DNA from 2 places in the Rhodococcus sp. NPDC003318 genome. Region 1 is predicted to be linked to the other one. Evidence: riboswitches for the same ligand, from Rfam matches in the RefSeq annotation. Region 1 holds a riboswitch; the other holds the start of a gene.
What was found. Region 1 has a riboswitch for cyclic di-AMP ahead of ACFYVR_RS17880 (NlpC/P60 family protein). Riboswitches for the same ligand answer to the same signal wherever they lie in the genome.

Region 1 (7,778 bases):
AGGGCGCCGCCGCGGCCGGTGAAGTTGTGGCAGGAGGCGCAGTTGAGACGGAACAGCTCGCTGCCGCGGGCGACGTCGTCACCGCGCAGCGAGGTGGTCGCGACCTCGCCGTTCTCGTCCCGGACGACGGTCGGGCCGCCGCCGTTGGCCTGGATGTAGGCACCGATGGCGTCGGTCTGGTGGGCGTCGAACTTCGCCGGCTTGCGGACGGCCTGGGCCTGGTTGGAGGCCATCGGCATGCGGCCCGACGACACCTGGAAGTAGACGGCGGCCTCGCCGACACCGATCAGGCTGGGACCACGGTCCAGCACACCCTGCAGGTTCGCGCCGTGGCAGGTGACGCAGGACGTGTCGTACAGCTGCTTGCCCTCGCGGATCAGCGCTGACGCATCGTCGGACGCGGTCGCAACCTGCGGCGTCGGGGTCAGTGCCGACGCGAGGAAGCCTGCGCCGACGAGTCCCATCATCAGGATCAGGGCGCCGGTGACACGGCGGCGAACCTTGCGCTGACGACGGGCTTTCGTGGCAGTCGCGCTGTCGGCGGCTGCTGAAGGGGGGGATGAACTCATCTGTATCCCTTTGGTCTCGCGGGACGGACTGAACGGACTGGGCTGGGTGCTGCGTTCAGCTGCTAACGGATGAAATAGATGGTGGCGAACAGGCCGATCCACACGATGTCGACGAAGTGCCAGTAGTACGAGACAACGATCGCTGCGGTTGCCTGCGCGGGGGTGAACTTGCTGACCTTGGTACGCACCAACAGGAAGACGAACGCCACGAGGCCGCCGATGACGTGCAGGCCGTGGAAACCGGTCGTCATGTAGAAGACCGATCCGTAGGCGCTGCTCGACAGCGTGGTGCCGTGCTCAACCAGGTGGATGTACTCGTACGCCTGGCCGAGCACGAAGAAGGTGCCCATGGCCAGGGTCAGGATGTACCAGCGGCGCAGGCCGAAGACGTCGCCGCGCTCGGCGGCGAAGACGCCCATCTGGCAGGTGAACGACGAGGCCACGAGCACCGCGGTGACCGGCACGGCCAGTGCCAGGTTCAACTCCGTGGGCTCCGGCGGCCAGTTGCCGTTCGCCTGCGCGCGCGCGACGAAGTACATCGCGAACAAACCAGCGAAGAACATCAACTCGCTGGACAGCCAGATAATGGTGCCGACGCTGACCATGTTCGGCCGGTTCAGCGAGTGCACGCGCTGGGTTATTGCGGATCCTTGGGTCCCTACTGCGCTCGTCACAGAAGGAAGTATGACGCGTTGTCGTACGAGAGGACCACCCGGGTCCGTTCTAGACGTGTCGCTGTCGCTCTCCAGTATGCCCGTGCCCGTGATTGTGCAGGTCGGCGCTCGTGGGACGCTGTTCTGATGACTCGGCTGGGTTGGTGGCACAGGTTTTTCGGACGGCGCTCGGCGGTTGCTCTGGACCGGGATCGGACGGATCTGGTGGTGGTCGTGTCGAGCGTCGACGACGCCGAGGCGTGCAGCACCGCGCTCGACCGCGGCGCCGCGACCGACCCTCGGTGGAGTCCCGAGGCCGAGGCGGTGCTCCGGCACCATCTGCGCCTGCCCGCCGACGCGGTGGACCGGGCCGCCGAGCTCGCGGCGCAGGACGGGTACACGGTCGCCCTCGCGCCGGGGGACGTTCCGAACGTCGACGACACCGACGGCCTCGTCACGGTCGTGCTGCACCGCACTCAGGTCCTCGACGCGCTGCACTGTTCGCAGGAGCGGTCCCGGATGGCCGGTCTGGCGCAGCGGGCGGGAGGCACCGTCGTCGGGTGGGACGCCCTGCAGCCGCCGCCTGATCAGGGTGCGCGAACTGACTAAGCTGCACTGCGGATCGTTCGGGACGACAGTGAAGGCGGATGGAATGGGGACTTGGCCAGAGGTGCTCGGCTCTCTGACGGACGGACGCGATCTCGACGCCGCCACCGCCGCGTGGGCGATGAGCGAGATCATGTCGGACAACGCCACCCCCGCCCAGATCGCCGCGTTCGGTGTCGCACTGAAGATGAAGGGCCCGACCCCGGCCGAGGTGACCGGCATCGCGGACGCGATGCTCGAGCACGCCCGCACCCTCGACGTCGACTCCGACGCGGTGGACATCGTCGGCACCGGCGGTGACCGGCAGCAGACGGTCAACATCTCGACGATGGCGTCGGTGGTGGTCGCGGCGACCGGGATCCGCGTCGTCAAGCACGGTAACCGCGCGGCGTCGTCGAAGAGCGGTGGTGCGGACGTGCTCGAGGCACTCGGGGTCCGCATCGGCCTGGACCCGGCGGCCGTGGCGGAATGCGTCCGTGAGGTCGGTATCGGATTCTGCTTCGCGCCCACCTTCCATCCCGCGTTCCGGTTCACCGGTGCGCCGCGCAAGGAGATCGGGATTCCGACCGTCTTCAACGTGCTCGGTCCGCTGACCAACCCGGCCCGGCCGCGAGCCGGCCTGATCGGGTGTGCGTTCGCGGACCTGCAGCCGGTCGTTGCGGGGGTCCTCGCCGGCCGGGGCGCGACCGCTCTGGTCGTGCGCGGTGACGACGGGCTCGACGAGATCACCACGTCGACGACGAGCTCCGCGTTCGTGGTCGAGGGTGGCACGGTGCGGGAGGACCGCATCGACCCCACCGAACTCGGCATCGAGCGAGTGCCGCTCGACGCGCTCCGCGGTGGTGACGCGGAGGTGAACGCGGCGATCGCGCGGACCGTCCTGGGCGGTGAGCGGGGCGCCGTGCACGACGCGGTGATCCTGAACGCGGCGGGCGCGATCGCGGCTCACGGCGGGTTGAACGGTTCGCTCGGTGAGGCGTTGCAGGCGGGAATGGCGCGGGCCGTCGAGGCGATCGACAGCGGGGCGGCCGCAGCTCTCCTGGATCGCTGGGTCGAGGTCAGCACCCGCCTCGCGGGCTGACCCGCCCGACGCCGACATGACGCGCAGAACCCCGGCTCGGGAGATCCGAGCCGGGGTTCTGCACCGCGGTCACTCGCCGATGGAGAACGCCGCCTCGACGTCGGCGCTCGCGTAGGACCGGAACGCGATGTGCGTGGTGGTCCGCACGACCCCCTCCACCTTGTTGATCGCGCCGGTCACCACTTCGGCGATCCGCTCGTGGTCGCGGACCTTGACGATCGCGATGAGGTCGACGTCACCCGCGCACGAGTACACCTCGGAGACACCGGCGATGTCGGCGACGGCCTGGGCGGTCTCGGGAATCCGGTTCGCCTCGGCGTCGATCAGGACGATGGCGTTGATCATCTCGCTCCTTGTGGATCTCGGGGGTGGCTCGGTCTCTCAGCGTAGGCGCCGGCGCCCCGCGCCAGCGCGCACCACTGCTGCCACGAACCCGCGCCGTGTGCGGGCTCGCGGTACCCGTCGGTGGCGCGCACGATCCGGACGCCGGGCCCGTCGAGCCAACTCGCCACCAGCCCGACCTCGCCCGCGGTCGCGCCGCGCAGGGGCGAGGGGTCCGGTAGGACGGTCTCCGCGGACAGTGTCAATGCCTCGACGACGGGCATCGGTGCCACTCCGCGAGGTGCGACACCGGAGGACGCCAGTCGTCCGCACCGGACGACGGCGAACTCCCACCCGCCGCCGTCGCGGGGTCGGGCGGCGACCAGTTCGTCGATGGCGGCGACGGCCGCGAGCCGTTGGCAGCGGCGCAGTGCGGTGCCGAGCGCGGCCGTGCGGTCCCGCAGCCGCGCAGCGCTCTCGAACAGTTCCGCGGCCGCGAGGTCCTCGATGCGGGCCCGCAGCCGGTGCAGCGGGGCGGCGTCGTCCCCGCGGATCAGCGCGCGGACGGTGTCCACAGCGGGACGGTAGGCGTCGGGCGTCTGGGGGGTACTGCCCGCCGGGCAGCCGCCGACCGCGCTGTCCGGGCAGTCCGGCCCGTGCACCTGGTCGCGGCGAATCTTCTTGGTGCAGGTACGGATTCGGCTCACGTCGGCGATCGTCGCGGCGGTGTCGGCGGCGTCGGTCCGATTCGTGAACGGCCCGAGGCTGTCGGGGCCGGCGCGGCGGGTGACGGAGAGCCGGGGGAACGGCTCGTCGGTCAGTGTGATCCACCACGCCCGCTTCGGAAACTTCGACCTCCGGTTGTACGGAGGGGCGTACGCGGCGAGCATGCGCAGTTCGCGTACGGCGGCCTCGAGGCCGTGCGCGCACTCGACGTGGTCCACCCGGGTCGCGAGTGCCACCATCTCCTTCATCCGCGCGCGGGTCTCCGATCCGGTGAAGTAGCCGCGCACCCGGCGCTGGAGGTTGACCGCGGTCCCGACGTAGAGGACCTCGTCCGACGGCCCGCGGAACAGGTAGACGCCGGGTGTGCGGGGCAGGTGTGCGGCCAGGCCCCGCTTGCCGCGCTGCGCGGCAGACACGTTCGGCAGGTAGTCGACGAGTTCGGGATAGCTGTGCACGCCGAGGTTGCCGACGCGCTCGATCAGAGCGTGCAGGACGTCGACGGTGGCGCGGGCGTCGTCGAGTGCCCGGTGCGTCGGCCGGGTGGTGACCCGGAACAGGTCCGCCAGCGCCGAGAGTTTCACCGACGGTGCCTCCTCGCGGGAGAGCACCCGGCGGGCCAGCTTCACCGTGCACAGCACCTGGAACGGCGGCCACGCCAGATCGAGGCGGGTGGCCGCCGCCCGCAGGAATCCGACGTCGAAGCGGGCGTTGTGCGCGACCAGGACGGCGCCGCGGGAGAACTCGAGAAAGGTCGGCAGTACCTGTTCGATCCGGGGCGCGCCGACGAGCATCGCCGAGGTGATGCCGGTCAGCTGCACGATGAACGGGGACAGTGTTCGCCCCGGATCGACGAGGGTGGCCAGTTCTCCGATCACCTCCCCGCCGCGTACCTTCACTGCCCCGATCTCGGTGATGGCGTCCTCCCCGGAGTTGCTGCCGGTGGTCTCGAGGTCGACGACGACGAATGTCGTGTCCCGTAACGGGGTGTCCAGCTCGTCGAACGTCAGCTGGCGTGCGGTGGTGTCACGGGAACTCACGCCCCCGAGGCTAGGGGGCGGCACCGACAGGTCGTGTCGCTCAACGGTTCCTGTCGGGGGGTGTCGCTACTTTCGGCTCGTGTCGGCCTCTCGAAACGCCCGGCGACCACGAATGAGACGAGGGTCACAATGATTGTGGATTGCAGCGAATGCGCGGTTCGCGACATCGCCTGCGTCGACTGTGTGGTGACCGTGCTGCTCGGCTGCCCCGAGGCCGATTCCCGGGTGGAGACCGTCCGGTCCGGTGTTCCCGGCCGAATGAGTATTGAGCAGGAGGAACGGGTGGTCCTCGTGGCACCTGCGGACGCCGGAACGGTGCCGCGACCGAGGCAGGTCCCCGTGGTCCGACCCACGCAGACCAGGCGGTCGTTATCGGTTCGTGACCAAGCCGTCCGCTGACGCGAAACGGATGCCCGAATTGCTCGGTTGGCCCGACTTTCCGGGTCGTCGGGGTCGACAGCGGCGTGGTGCTTTCGTAATCTTCTCGAGACCTAGCGGAGTCTCGTCGCACCACACCGGTGCGGCATCGCCAGGTACCGCCTAATCGAACTCCCGCAAGGGAATCGTGCCGGGAACCCAGGTTTCCATTGGGGTGAATCCCGCCGGAGCGCAGACCGCGTGCCGACGGGTAGGGCTGATCTTCCCAGCCCGAACCCGTCAGCTAACTCGGTCGGCGGACGAACGGAAGAAAGGCACCTCCTTCTCGTGGCAACACTGAGCACCAAGGCGCGACGCGTCGCCGTCGCCGGCATCCTGACCGTCGGCGCGATCACGGCCACCGCGGCTCCCGCCCTCGCCGAGCCCGTCACGGTTCCCGGCGTCGGCACCTTCGACATCCCGGGCGTCCCGGCGCAGACCATCGAGATCCCCGGTCTCCCGCAGCTCCCCGAGATCCCGGGCGCTCCCGCTGCCATCGCTCCGATTGTCACCGCTGGTCAGAAGGCCGTCGACGCCGCTGCCAGCAAGATCGGTGCCCCCTACGTGTGGGGTGCGACCGGCCCGGACGCCTTCGACTGCTCCGGTCTGGTGCAGTGGGCGTTCAAGCAGGTCGGCATCAGCATTCCGCGCACCAGCTACGACCAGGCCGCGGCCGGTACCCCGGTCTCGCTCAATGCGCTGCAGCCCGGTGACGTCGTGTCCTTCTACGGTGGCTCCCACTCCGCCATCTACGCCGGCAACGGTGAGGTCATCCACGCCGCGACCTCCGGTACCCCGGTCAAGCGCGCTCCGCTGTCGTCGATGCCGGCGGACGGCGCACGCCGCTACTGACGTACGGCGCCGCGGGCCGGGGAAGGGGCGCGGCGTCGACGAACGGCCCGGTGGCCGAACTTCGACGGGCCCGTCGATCCGTGTGGATCGGCGGGCCCTGTCGTGTTCCCGCCCGTGACCAGCGTGAGTTGCGTCCATGTGATTCGCCGGGTGGACACCGCTGTATGCCGTTCCGTAACCTGGCTGAGACCTTTTCGAGCGGAAGAACAGGAGCACCCGGTTCGTGGCGTCACTGAGGAAACGGTCCACCGCGGTCGCCGCCGGCGTGCTCACCCTCGCACTCGTCGGTGCCGGCACCGGCCCGGCAGTGGCGGATCCCGCGATCGACAATCCGACCGCGGCGCTCGAGAGGCTCACGGACCTGTCCCGACGGTCGGAGCAGACCACCGAGGCGATGCACAACGCGCAGATCGACCTCGATTCCAAGCTCGGCGTGCAGCGCGACGCCGAACAGCGCCACGACGCCGATCTGCGCCTGCTCGACGACGCCCGCGCCGCGATGGCGCAGTTCCAGCCCGCCGTGGACCGGCTGACCGCCGCCAACTATCAGGGCGGCCGCGTGAACCGACTGTTCGCGGTGATGGTGTCCGATTCGCCCCAGCAGCTGCTCGACCAGATGTCGACGCTCAGCGTGCTCTCCGCGGACACCGCCGCCCAGGTCGCGAAGTACAAGGCGGCCAGCGACGATGCGGCCGCCGCCGAGGAGGCGTCCCGCACGTCGGCCGACGAAGCCCGCACCGCCACCGAGCACGCCCGCTCGATCAGTGACGACCTCCAACGCACGCAGAGCGACCTGCAGTCGCAGATCGCGGACGTCACCCAGGCGTTCGCCGCGCTGACCAGCGCCGAGAAGGCAACACTCGCCGGCTCCGTGTTCCCGGCCGGGTACGACCCGGCGATCGTGCTGCAGGGGCTGGTGCCCGGCTCCAACGCGAGCGCACTGCAGGCGGCGCTGACCCAGGTCGGCAAGCCGTACGTGTGGGGTGCCACCGGCCCCGACGGCTACGACTGCTCCGGGCTGATGGTGTGGGCGTACCGGCAGATCGGCAAGGAGCTACCGCGGTCGAGTCAGGCGCAGGCCGCGGGCGGGACCCCGGTGCGCAAAGAGGACCTGCAGCCCGGCGACCTCGTCATCTTCTACTCGGATGCCTCGCACGTGGGCATGTACGCCGGCAACGGGAACATCGTGCACGCCTCGACCTTCGGCGTCCCGGTGAAGGTGGCACCGCTGGACGCGTACCCGTTCTACGGCGCTCGCCGGTACTGATCATCGAGCGGGGGGACGCGACGCGGTCGCCGCGCCGCAGGATCCGGGCGTGGGAGGCGGCTGCCCTCGGTGGTCTGCTGGTCGTGGTGGCGGGGGCGGCGCTCGTGGTGCAGCAGGCCGAGCCGGCCACGACGGCTCCGCCGGCAGCCGAGGCGAATCCGTTCGAGCAGGCGCGTCGTGCCGGTGTCCAGGACCTGCTCGACCGGTGGGCGGCGGCGACCCGGGCCGGTGACCAGGCGGCGCTCGCGG
Region 2 (7,778 bases), on a different contig from region 1:
AGCACGCGATCGCGGTACCCGCCGCGCACCAGGTCCGCTTCCGTCGCGGCGTCCTCCCGCAACCGCGTCGGCGAGGACGTCCACGCCAGCAGGGTCGCGGCCCGCAGCCCGTCCGCGTCGAAGGGGTCGGCTCCCGTCAGTCGGTCGATGCCGCGTCCGTTTCCGTGTCGGCCGGCGTGCTCTCGGCCTGCTCCGGCTCCGCGCTGCCCGCGACCGGCTGCTCGACCTCGGCGCTCGCCCCCGTGGGCTCGGCCTCGGTCTCGGTCCGCGGCGTCTCGGTCTCGGCGCCTTCGGCGCTCGCGCCCCCTGCGGTCGGCGGGAGGGTGACCACCTCGACGGCGCCGTCGTCGAACGCGTCGTACTTCGGGGTGCCCGCGCCGGACGGCAGTTCGGTGTCCGAGTGCGCGCCGCAGCCGTACTCGGCGTGCACCACGTGCCCGTCGGCGGACATCTCGTTTCCGCACACCCCGAACGCGGCGCGCAGCGACCCGGCGAGGGGAAGGTAGAACCCGCACAGCGCGCAGGTCGACGGCGCGGCCTTCGCCATCTCGGTGTCCGGACCGTGGTCGCCGTCGTGCCAGCGCTGCGCGGCGTCCTGTCGACCCTCCAGGCTGAGCACCTGCTTGCGGCCGAGACCGACCTCGCGGGCCAGGTCGTCGACGACCGGGTCGCCGTTCGCGACGTACCCGGGCACCAGCCGCGGGTCGTCGACACGCGGAGCCAGCAGGTCGCCGGGCGTCAGGTCACCGGGGCGAACCCGCTCCTCCCACGGCAGCCACTCGGGCGCCACCAGCGCCTCGGGACCGGGCAGCAGCGCCGACTCGTTGACCGTGACGCGGTCGGAGTCGGGCAGCGCGGACAGCACCACCGCCCACTGCCATCCGTGGTAGCCGGGCAGCGTCGTGTCGAACCGGTGCGTCGCCGTGTACTCGTCGTCGGCGGTGACACCGAGGTGAGCACCCACCGCAACCTCACCGAGATCGGTCAACGCCTGGCGGGCGAACTCCACGGCGTCGGCCAACAGCGGACGCACGGGGGCAAGATCGGGGGCAGACTGCGCACTCACACCCCTATTTTGCCGCATCGTGTGCTCCGTGCACCCGATCGGGCTGCCATGCTTGCCCCTGTGACTGTGCATCGGCTCCTCGGCCTCGTCGCGACACTGACCGCTCTCACCGTCGGCGGGTGCGCCGCGGCCTCCGACACCGGCAGTACCGCGGACTCGCCGAGCCCGGTGCAGCGACTGCACGCCGAGGTCGTCGGCACCGCGCCGCACGACACCGCGGCGTTCACGCAGGGGCTCGAAGTCTCCGGCGGCGAACTCGTCGAGGGGACCGGTCTGGTCGGCCGCTCGTACATCAGCGCCCGCGACCTCGACACCGGCGTCGAACGGGTCCGCGTCCCACTGCCGGACGAGATGTTCGGCGAGGGCCTGACGGTCGCCGGGGACACCGTCTGGCAGTTGACGTGGCAGGACCACGTGGCTTTCGCCCGCGATCGCGACACCCTCGCCGAACGGTCGCGGGTCGAGTACGAGGGCGAGGGGTGGGGACTGTGCGCGCAGCCGGACCGGCTGGTGATGAGCGACGGATCCGACACGTTGACGTTCCGCGATCCGGAGACGTTCGACCCGGTGGGCACCGTCGCGGTGACCCTCGACGGAGAACCGGTCGAGATGCTCAACGAACTCGAGTGCACGGACGACGGGCTGGTGTACGCGAACGTGTGGCAGACCTCGGACATCGTGCGGATCGACCCGGACACCGGCGCCGTCGTCGCGGTCATCGACGCGTCCGGCCTGCTGACCGCCGAGCAGCAACGCGGCGCCGACGTCCTCAACGGAATCGCCGCACTGCCGGGCACGGATCGATTCCTGATCACCGGCAAGCTGTATCCGCTCGTGTTCGACGTGCGTTTCGTCTCCTGACCGGACCACACGCGGTGGGGCCTGTGGTAGTCCACGCGTGAACTAGGAGAGAATTGGACCCGTGACCGGACCGCGCGACCCCTCCGAACCCGACAGGCACCGGGTTCAGGCCGACGCCGGTCGCGGTGGCGTCCACCCCGGTTACGAGAACTACCCCCCGTCGCGGCGCGTGTCCGGACGCCGCGAACCGCTTCCCCCGACCGGCACCCCGCAGTCCGGGGCCAACGGCACGGCCGCACCGAACGACACACCCCGTGAGCAGCCGACCGAGCAGATCCGGTCGTCGAAACCGGGTGGTCCGAAGCCGCCCCCGATTCCGCGCAAGCTGACCGTCACCCGGGTCGCGGCGATGCGCAGCCGGGAGCTGACGAACCGCGGTATCGCCACCTTCCGCCGCGCCGCGACCGCGGACGGCGCCGACGAGTCCGGCCTGACGCACCTGACGTACGCGGTGATGGCGAACTTCGCCACCGACGCCGCGATCGCCGTCGCCCTGGCGAACACACTGTTCTTCTCCGCCGCCACCGGCGAGGACAAGACGAAGGTGGCGCTGTACCTGCTGATCACGATCGCCCCGTTCGCGGTGATCGCGCCGCTGATCGGCCCGGCCCTCGACCGGTTGCAGCACGGCCGCCGACTGGCTCTCGCCGCGTCGTTCGCGCTGCGCACCGTCCTCGCCGTCCTGCTGGTGTTCAACTTCGACAGCTGGGCGCTGTATCCGTGCGCGCTGGGGATGCTGGTGCTCAGCAAGTCGTTCTCGGTGCTCAAGAGCGCCGTGACACCCCGGGTGCTGCCACCGGACATCGACCTGGTGCGCACGAACTCCCGACTGACGGTGTTCGGCCTGATCGGAGGCACGATCTTCGCGGGCGCGGTCGCCGGTCTGGTCGCGATCGCGTTCGGGTCGACCGGCGTGTTGTGGCTGACCGCCGCGATCACCGTCGTCGGCGCCTACCTGAGCATGCGGATCCCGGCGTGGGTGGAGGTCACCGAGGGCGAAGTCCCCGCGACCCTCGCCTACCACCGCGGCGACGCCGTCACCGAGGTCATCACCCGGGAGCAGAAGGACGCGATCTCGCCCGCCACACGGCGGCAGCCCCTCGGCCGCGCCACGATCACCGGGCTGTGGGGCAACAGCACCATCCGGGTCCTGACCGGATTCCTCACCCTCTACATCGCGTTCGTCGCGAAGTCCCGCACCGAACACGACCCACTGGTACAGGCCGCGATGCTCGGCCTGGTCGGCGCCGCGGCCGGCATCGGCAACTTCGCGGGCAACGCCACCGGCGCCCGGCTCAAGCTCGGCCGGCCCGCGGTGATCGTGCTGCGCTGCACCGCGGCCGTGACGTTCGTCGCGATCCTCGCCGCCGTCACCGACAGCCTGCTGTCCGCGGCCCTGGCCACCCTCGTCGCATCCGCGGCGAGCGCGTTGGCGAAGGTCTCCCTCGACGCGTCACTGCAGCAGGATCTGCCCGAGGAGTCCATCGCGTCCGGATTCGGCCGCTCCGAAACGGTGCTGCAACTGAGCTGGGTGATCGGAGGCGCGCTGGGTGTGCTGCTCCCGACGCAGTACTGGATCGGTTTCACCGTCGTCTCGGTCGTGCTGGTCTTCGGGTTGATCCAGACCGTGCTGACGTACCGTGGCCGCACGCTGCTTCCCGGCCTCGGCGGCAAACGCCCCGAGCACGCGAACCAGGAGGCTCCCGCAGAGCCCACACCACAGCATTCGGCCGCAGCCCGGCCGACCGACACGGACCCGTCCCACCGGGCGGGTACGAAGAACGAGAACGGAACCTGATGACCTTGCAAGCCCGGACGAAGAAGATCCTCGCAGCGGTGGTCGTGGTGGTGCTGGTGGCGGCCGGCGGACTCGCCGCGGTCGTCACGATGCTCGTCCGCGACGCCCCCGAGACCCTGCCGACCATCACCGCCTTCGCGCACGGCAACACCGTCGACGTGGAGGCGGGCCTCTGCGACGCGAGCCTGCGCTGCGCGGACCTCACGGTCGCGAACCTGGCGGTGCCCGCCGGGTCGCCGCTGCAGCTCTCGCTGCCGAAGGAGGTCGCCGAGGGCGACTGGCGGCTCAACGTCCAGTTCGGCGATCCGCGCACCGGTGAGGTGTTCGACGGCTACCGGGACTACACCGCGGGCGACGCGTACTCGGTGACGGTGCCCACACGCGAGAACGAGCAGCTGCTCGGCGTGATCATCCAGCAGCCGTCGTCCGGCGACTTCGCTCCCGTGTGGGCGATCCAGACGCTGCCCGAGGACATGCGGGCGCCCGCCGAGCAGTCCGCAGATCAGTCCGCGGAGTAGCCGAGCGCACCCACAGACAACTGGAGCCCCCGGTCGATTCGACCGGGGGCTCCAGTTGTCTGTGCAGCTTGTCGTGCGCAGCCTGCGGGTGGTCAGCTGTCGAGTTCGCGGGCGACCGCCCGGACGACCTCGGAGATACGCTGCGCGGTCTTGCGGTCGGGGTACCGACCCTTGCGCAGGTCCGGCTGCACCTTCGCCTCGAGCAGCGTGATCATGTCCTCGACCATGCCGTGAAGCTCGTCGGGCGTGTGCTTGCGGGTGCCCTCGTCGCGGCGGCTGCCGCCGCTCTGCCGCAGCGTCGGTGCCGGGTCGAGCACCTTCAGGCTCAGCGCCTGCGGTCCGCGGCGTCCGGCGGCCATGCCGAACTCCACCCGCTGGCCGGCCTTGAGACCCTCGACTCCCGCGGGCAGCGCCGACGACCGGACGTACACGTCTTCGCCCTCGTCCTGCGAGAGGAATCCGAAGCCCTTGTCAACGTCGTACCACTTCACCTTGCCGGTAGGCACTGCGTCACCTGCTCATCCACGTCGATTACGACCACATAAACGAACGCGCCCCACCGTGTGTGGGACGCGATGACTCGCATTCTACCCCTGCGTGCCCTGCTCCGGCACACGGGTTTGCGAGGGATACGGTGGGCATGTGGCCCCTCAATCACCCGGCACCGAGACCCCCTCCGACGGCACCGCGCCCGCGTCCGGAGGACTGCTGTTCCGCATTTCCCTGGCCCTGTTCGTCATCGGCGTCGCGGCCGTCGTCGCGATCTTCGTCGTCGCGGCGACCGGGCACACCCCGGGTCTCGCGCTGTACCTGACGGCCCTCGCCTTCCCGCTCGGATTCCTGCTCGGCATCGTGTCCGCACTGCGCGCCGGACGTCGCGTCCGGAGAGATGGGCAAACATGAGACTGATCCTCAACATCATCTGGCTGATCTTCGGTGGCCTGTGGCTCGCGCTCGGCTACTTCGTCGCCGGGGTGATCTGCTGCATTCTGATCATCACGATCCCGTTCGGCATCGCCTCGTTCCGGATCGGCGTCTACGCGCTGTGGCCGTTCGGCAAGACCGTGGTCGACAAGCCGACGTCGGGGGTGGGGTCGCTGATCGGAAACGTGATCTGGCTGATCCTGTGCGGAATCTGGCTCGCCATCGGCCACCTGATCAGCGCGATCGCGATGGCGATCACCATCATCGGTATCCCGTTGGCCCTGGCGAACCTGAAGATGATCCCGATCTCCTTGATGCCGCTCGGGAAGGACATCGTCGACGTCTCCACGCCGTCGTACCCGTCGACGCCGTACCCGTACCAACCCGGCAATCCCTGACGCAGTCCCGGACGACCCCGCCGCGCATCACGGATGCGGGGCGGTCGGCCCCTCCCCTCCGCTCCGGCGCGCTCGCCCTGCCACCGCCGCCGCGTGACCGCCGGCGGGGACCTCGCGCGGCCCGGTGTCCGCGCCCCCGACCGCACCCGCCGCATCCCCCAGGTCGCGCCCACCAAGGCTTGTGATCTGCCTCACGTAACGGTTGCATCACGGCCCGGTCTCGGCCGGACACAGTCGCTTTGACCTGCGGAAACGCGCCAAATTTCGATCAACACGCCGAAAAACACGCGATCTCGGTTGGAGGTGACTCACCGCGGTCGGGCACGTACGGTCGAACCCGGTCGGAGTTCCGGCCAGTCCGGACCGCCGCGCCAAACCTTGTCCCGCGGAACGGATTCCCACAGGAGAACCCAGGGACGAGGACGGGGGACCCACGTCCCCGGTGGACACCGGAAGGCGAGCACACGGCCTTCCTTGGGGTGAAGCCGTTTTTCGCGCCCATCACGGAGCGATCACGGCCGGGCGACCTCTCAGCCCGAACCCGACAGCTGACCTCGCAGGCGCGTGCGGAGAGGAACCTCCATGAGCGCTGGACGCCATCGCAAGCCCACGAACACGCGCAAGACCGCTGCGAAGGTCGTCGTGACCACCGCGGTGTTCAGCGCGGCGGGTGCGGCCTTCGCGGCCCCCGCCAACGCGGCCCCCGACTCCGACTGGGACCGGCTCGCTCAGTGTGAGGCCGGCGGCAACTGGTCGATCAACACCGGCAACGGCTACCAGGGCGGCCTGCAATTCTCCCCCAGCACGTGGACCGCGCACGGCGGCGGGCAGTACGCCGCCACCGCCAACCAGGCCACCCGTGAGCAGCAGATCGCGGTCGCCGAGAAGGTCCTCGCGTCGCAGGGCTGGGGCGCGTGGCCGTCCTGCTCGGCGAAGCTCGGCCTGACCAGCGGCCCGACCCCGCGGACCGCGCCGGTCGCCGAGCCCGAGGCGCCCGCCCCGGCCGAGACCCCGGCCGTCACCAGCATCCCGACCGTCGACGGCACCGCCGACGTGCTCGAGTCCCTGGACAGCACCCTCGAGGCCGTCAAGGCGCAGGGCATCGCCGTCGATCCGCAGATCGAGGCCCTCTACGCGCAGGCCAAGCTCAACCCGCAGGTCATCGAGTTCCTCAAGACCTACGCGCCCCTGCTCGCGCAGGGCTGACGGTCCGGCTCGCGCAACGCCGACCCCTCGGCACGAGAAAGGCCCCGCACCGATTCGGTTGCGGGGCCTTTCTGCGCTCGGTCCGGGTCGTCACCGGTTGATGACGGTAACCGGATGGGTGTAGGGCAGTTCCTCCACCGGACGCGGGAACTCGGTCTCCTCGCCGAACGGGGAGAGTCCACCGGAACGGGCGGACGAGAGTTCGGTGACCGCGTGGTCACCTTCCTCGAGGTGCGACGGCCAGCCCGGATCAACGTAGTTGTTCTTGTTCGTTTTGTTAGCCACGAGGCCATTTTGACACCGAGTCCGTACGCGGTACAGCCCAGGTGTGGGAGAAGGCACCCGGTCGCGCCACCGACAGTGTCCGGCGAATCCCGGTTCGGGACGTACGCCCTACTCTGATAGGCGATGACCGACACGGACCCCGCCCCCGCGACCGACAGCCTCGCGACCTGGCTCGGTGCCCGCAGCGACGATGAGCTGGCCGAACTGCTGCGGTTGCGCCCGGATCTCGCGGTGCCGCCGCCGGCGAACCTGTCGGTGCTGGCCACCCGGGCGGAGCAGCGCGCGTCGGTGCTGCGGGCCGCGGACGACCTGAGCGTGCTCGAACTCACGCTCATCGGTCTGCTCGCGCGGGAGGGCGCCGCCGAGGCGGGGGTACGGCGCGAGCAGCTCGCGGACGCGGTCGCGGGGCGCGCGCCGGTCAGGGCCGTGGACCGGGCCCTGACGGCGTTGCGCGACCGGGCCCTGGTGTGGGGCACGAAGGTGCTGCGGGTGGTGCCCTCGGCCCGGGAGGCGGTCGGCTGGCGGGTCGACCAGTCCGTCACCCCGCTGACCGCCGACCAGATCAGCGCGGCGCTCGCCGAGCTCACCGAGGCGGAGCGCCGCCTGATCGACACCCTCGCGACCAGCTCGCCGATCGGCCGCACCCGGGACGCCGCCCCCGGCACCCCGGCGGATCGCCCGGTGCAACGGCTCCTGGCGGCGGGCCTGCTGGCCTGGATCGA

Region 2: another riboswitch for cyclic di-AMP. It lies ahead of ACFYVR_RS07220 (transglycosylase family protein); the one in region 1 lies ahead of ACFYVR_RS17880 (NlpC/P60 family protein).

Annotation. Positions count from the first base shown of each region.
Region 1 covers NZ_JBIAOU010000011.1:51,426-59,203, forward strand. Annotated here, with positions in the region: gene ACFYVR_RS17850 (c-type cytochrome) at 1-569, opposite strand, end outside; gene ACFYVR_RS17855 (heme-copper oxidase subunit III) at 632-1,243, opposite strand; gene ACFYVR_RS17860 (hypothetical protein) at 1,370-1,831, shown strand; gene trpD (anthranilate phosphoribosyltransferase) at 1,875-2,909, shown strand; gene ACFYVR_RS17870 (Lrp/AsnC family transcriptional regulator) at 2,979-3,254, opposite strand; gene ACFYVR_RS17875 (DEDD exonuclease domain-containing protein) at 3,251-4,993, opposite strand; cyclic di-AMP (ydaO/yuaA leader) riboswitch at 5,521-5,685, shown strand; gene ACFYVR_RS17880 (NlpC/P60 family protein) at 5,699-6,262, shown strand; gene ACFYVR_RS17885 (NlpC/P60 family protein) at 6,486-7,529, shown strand; gene ACFYVR_RS17890 (hypothetical protein) at 7,616-7,778, shown strand, end outside.
Region 2 covers NZ_JBIAOU010000002.1:427,149-434,926, reverse strand. Annotated here, with positions in the region: gene ACFYVR_RS07260 (sacsin N-terminal ATP-binding-like domain-containing protein) at 1-140, opposite strand, end outside; gene ACFYVR_RS07255 (DUF3027 domain-containing protein) at 137-1,084, opposite strand; gene ACFYVR_RS07250 (glutaminyl-peptide cyclotransferase) at 1,115-1,927, shown strand; gene ACFYVR_RS07245 (MFS transporter) at 1,989-3,725, shown strand; gene ACFYVR_RS07240 (DUF2771 family protein) at 3,725-4,243, shown strand; gene ACFYVR_RS07235 (cold-shock protein) at 4,336-4,749, opposite strand; gene ACFYVR_RS07230 (hypothetical protein) at 4,886-5,146, shown strand; gene ACFYVR_RS07225 (YccF domain-containing protein) at 5,143-5,565, shown strand; cyclic di-AMP (ydaO/yuaA leader) riboswitch at 5,940-6,144, shown strand; gene ACFYVR_RS07220 (transglycosylase family protein) at 6,148-6,771, shown strand; gene ACFYVR_RS07215 (hypothetical protein) at 6,862-7,056, opposite strand; gene ACFYVR_RS07210 (helicase-associated domain-containing protein) at 7,180-7,778, shown strand, end outside.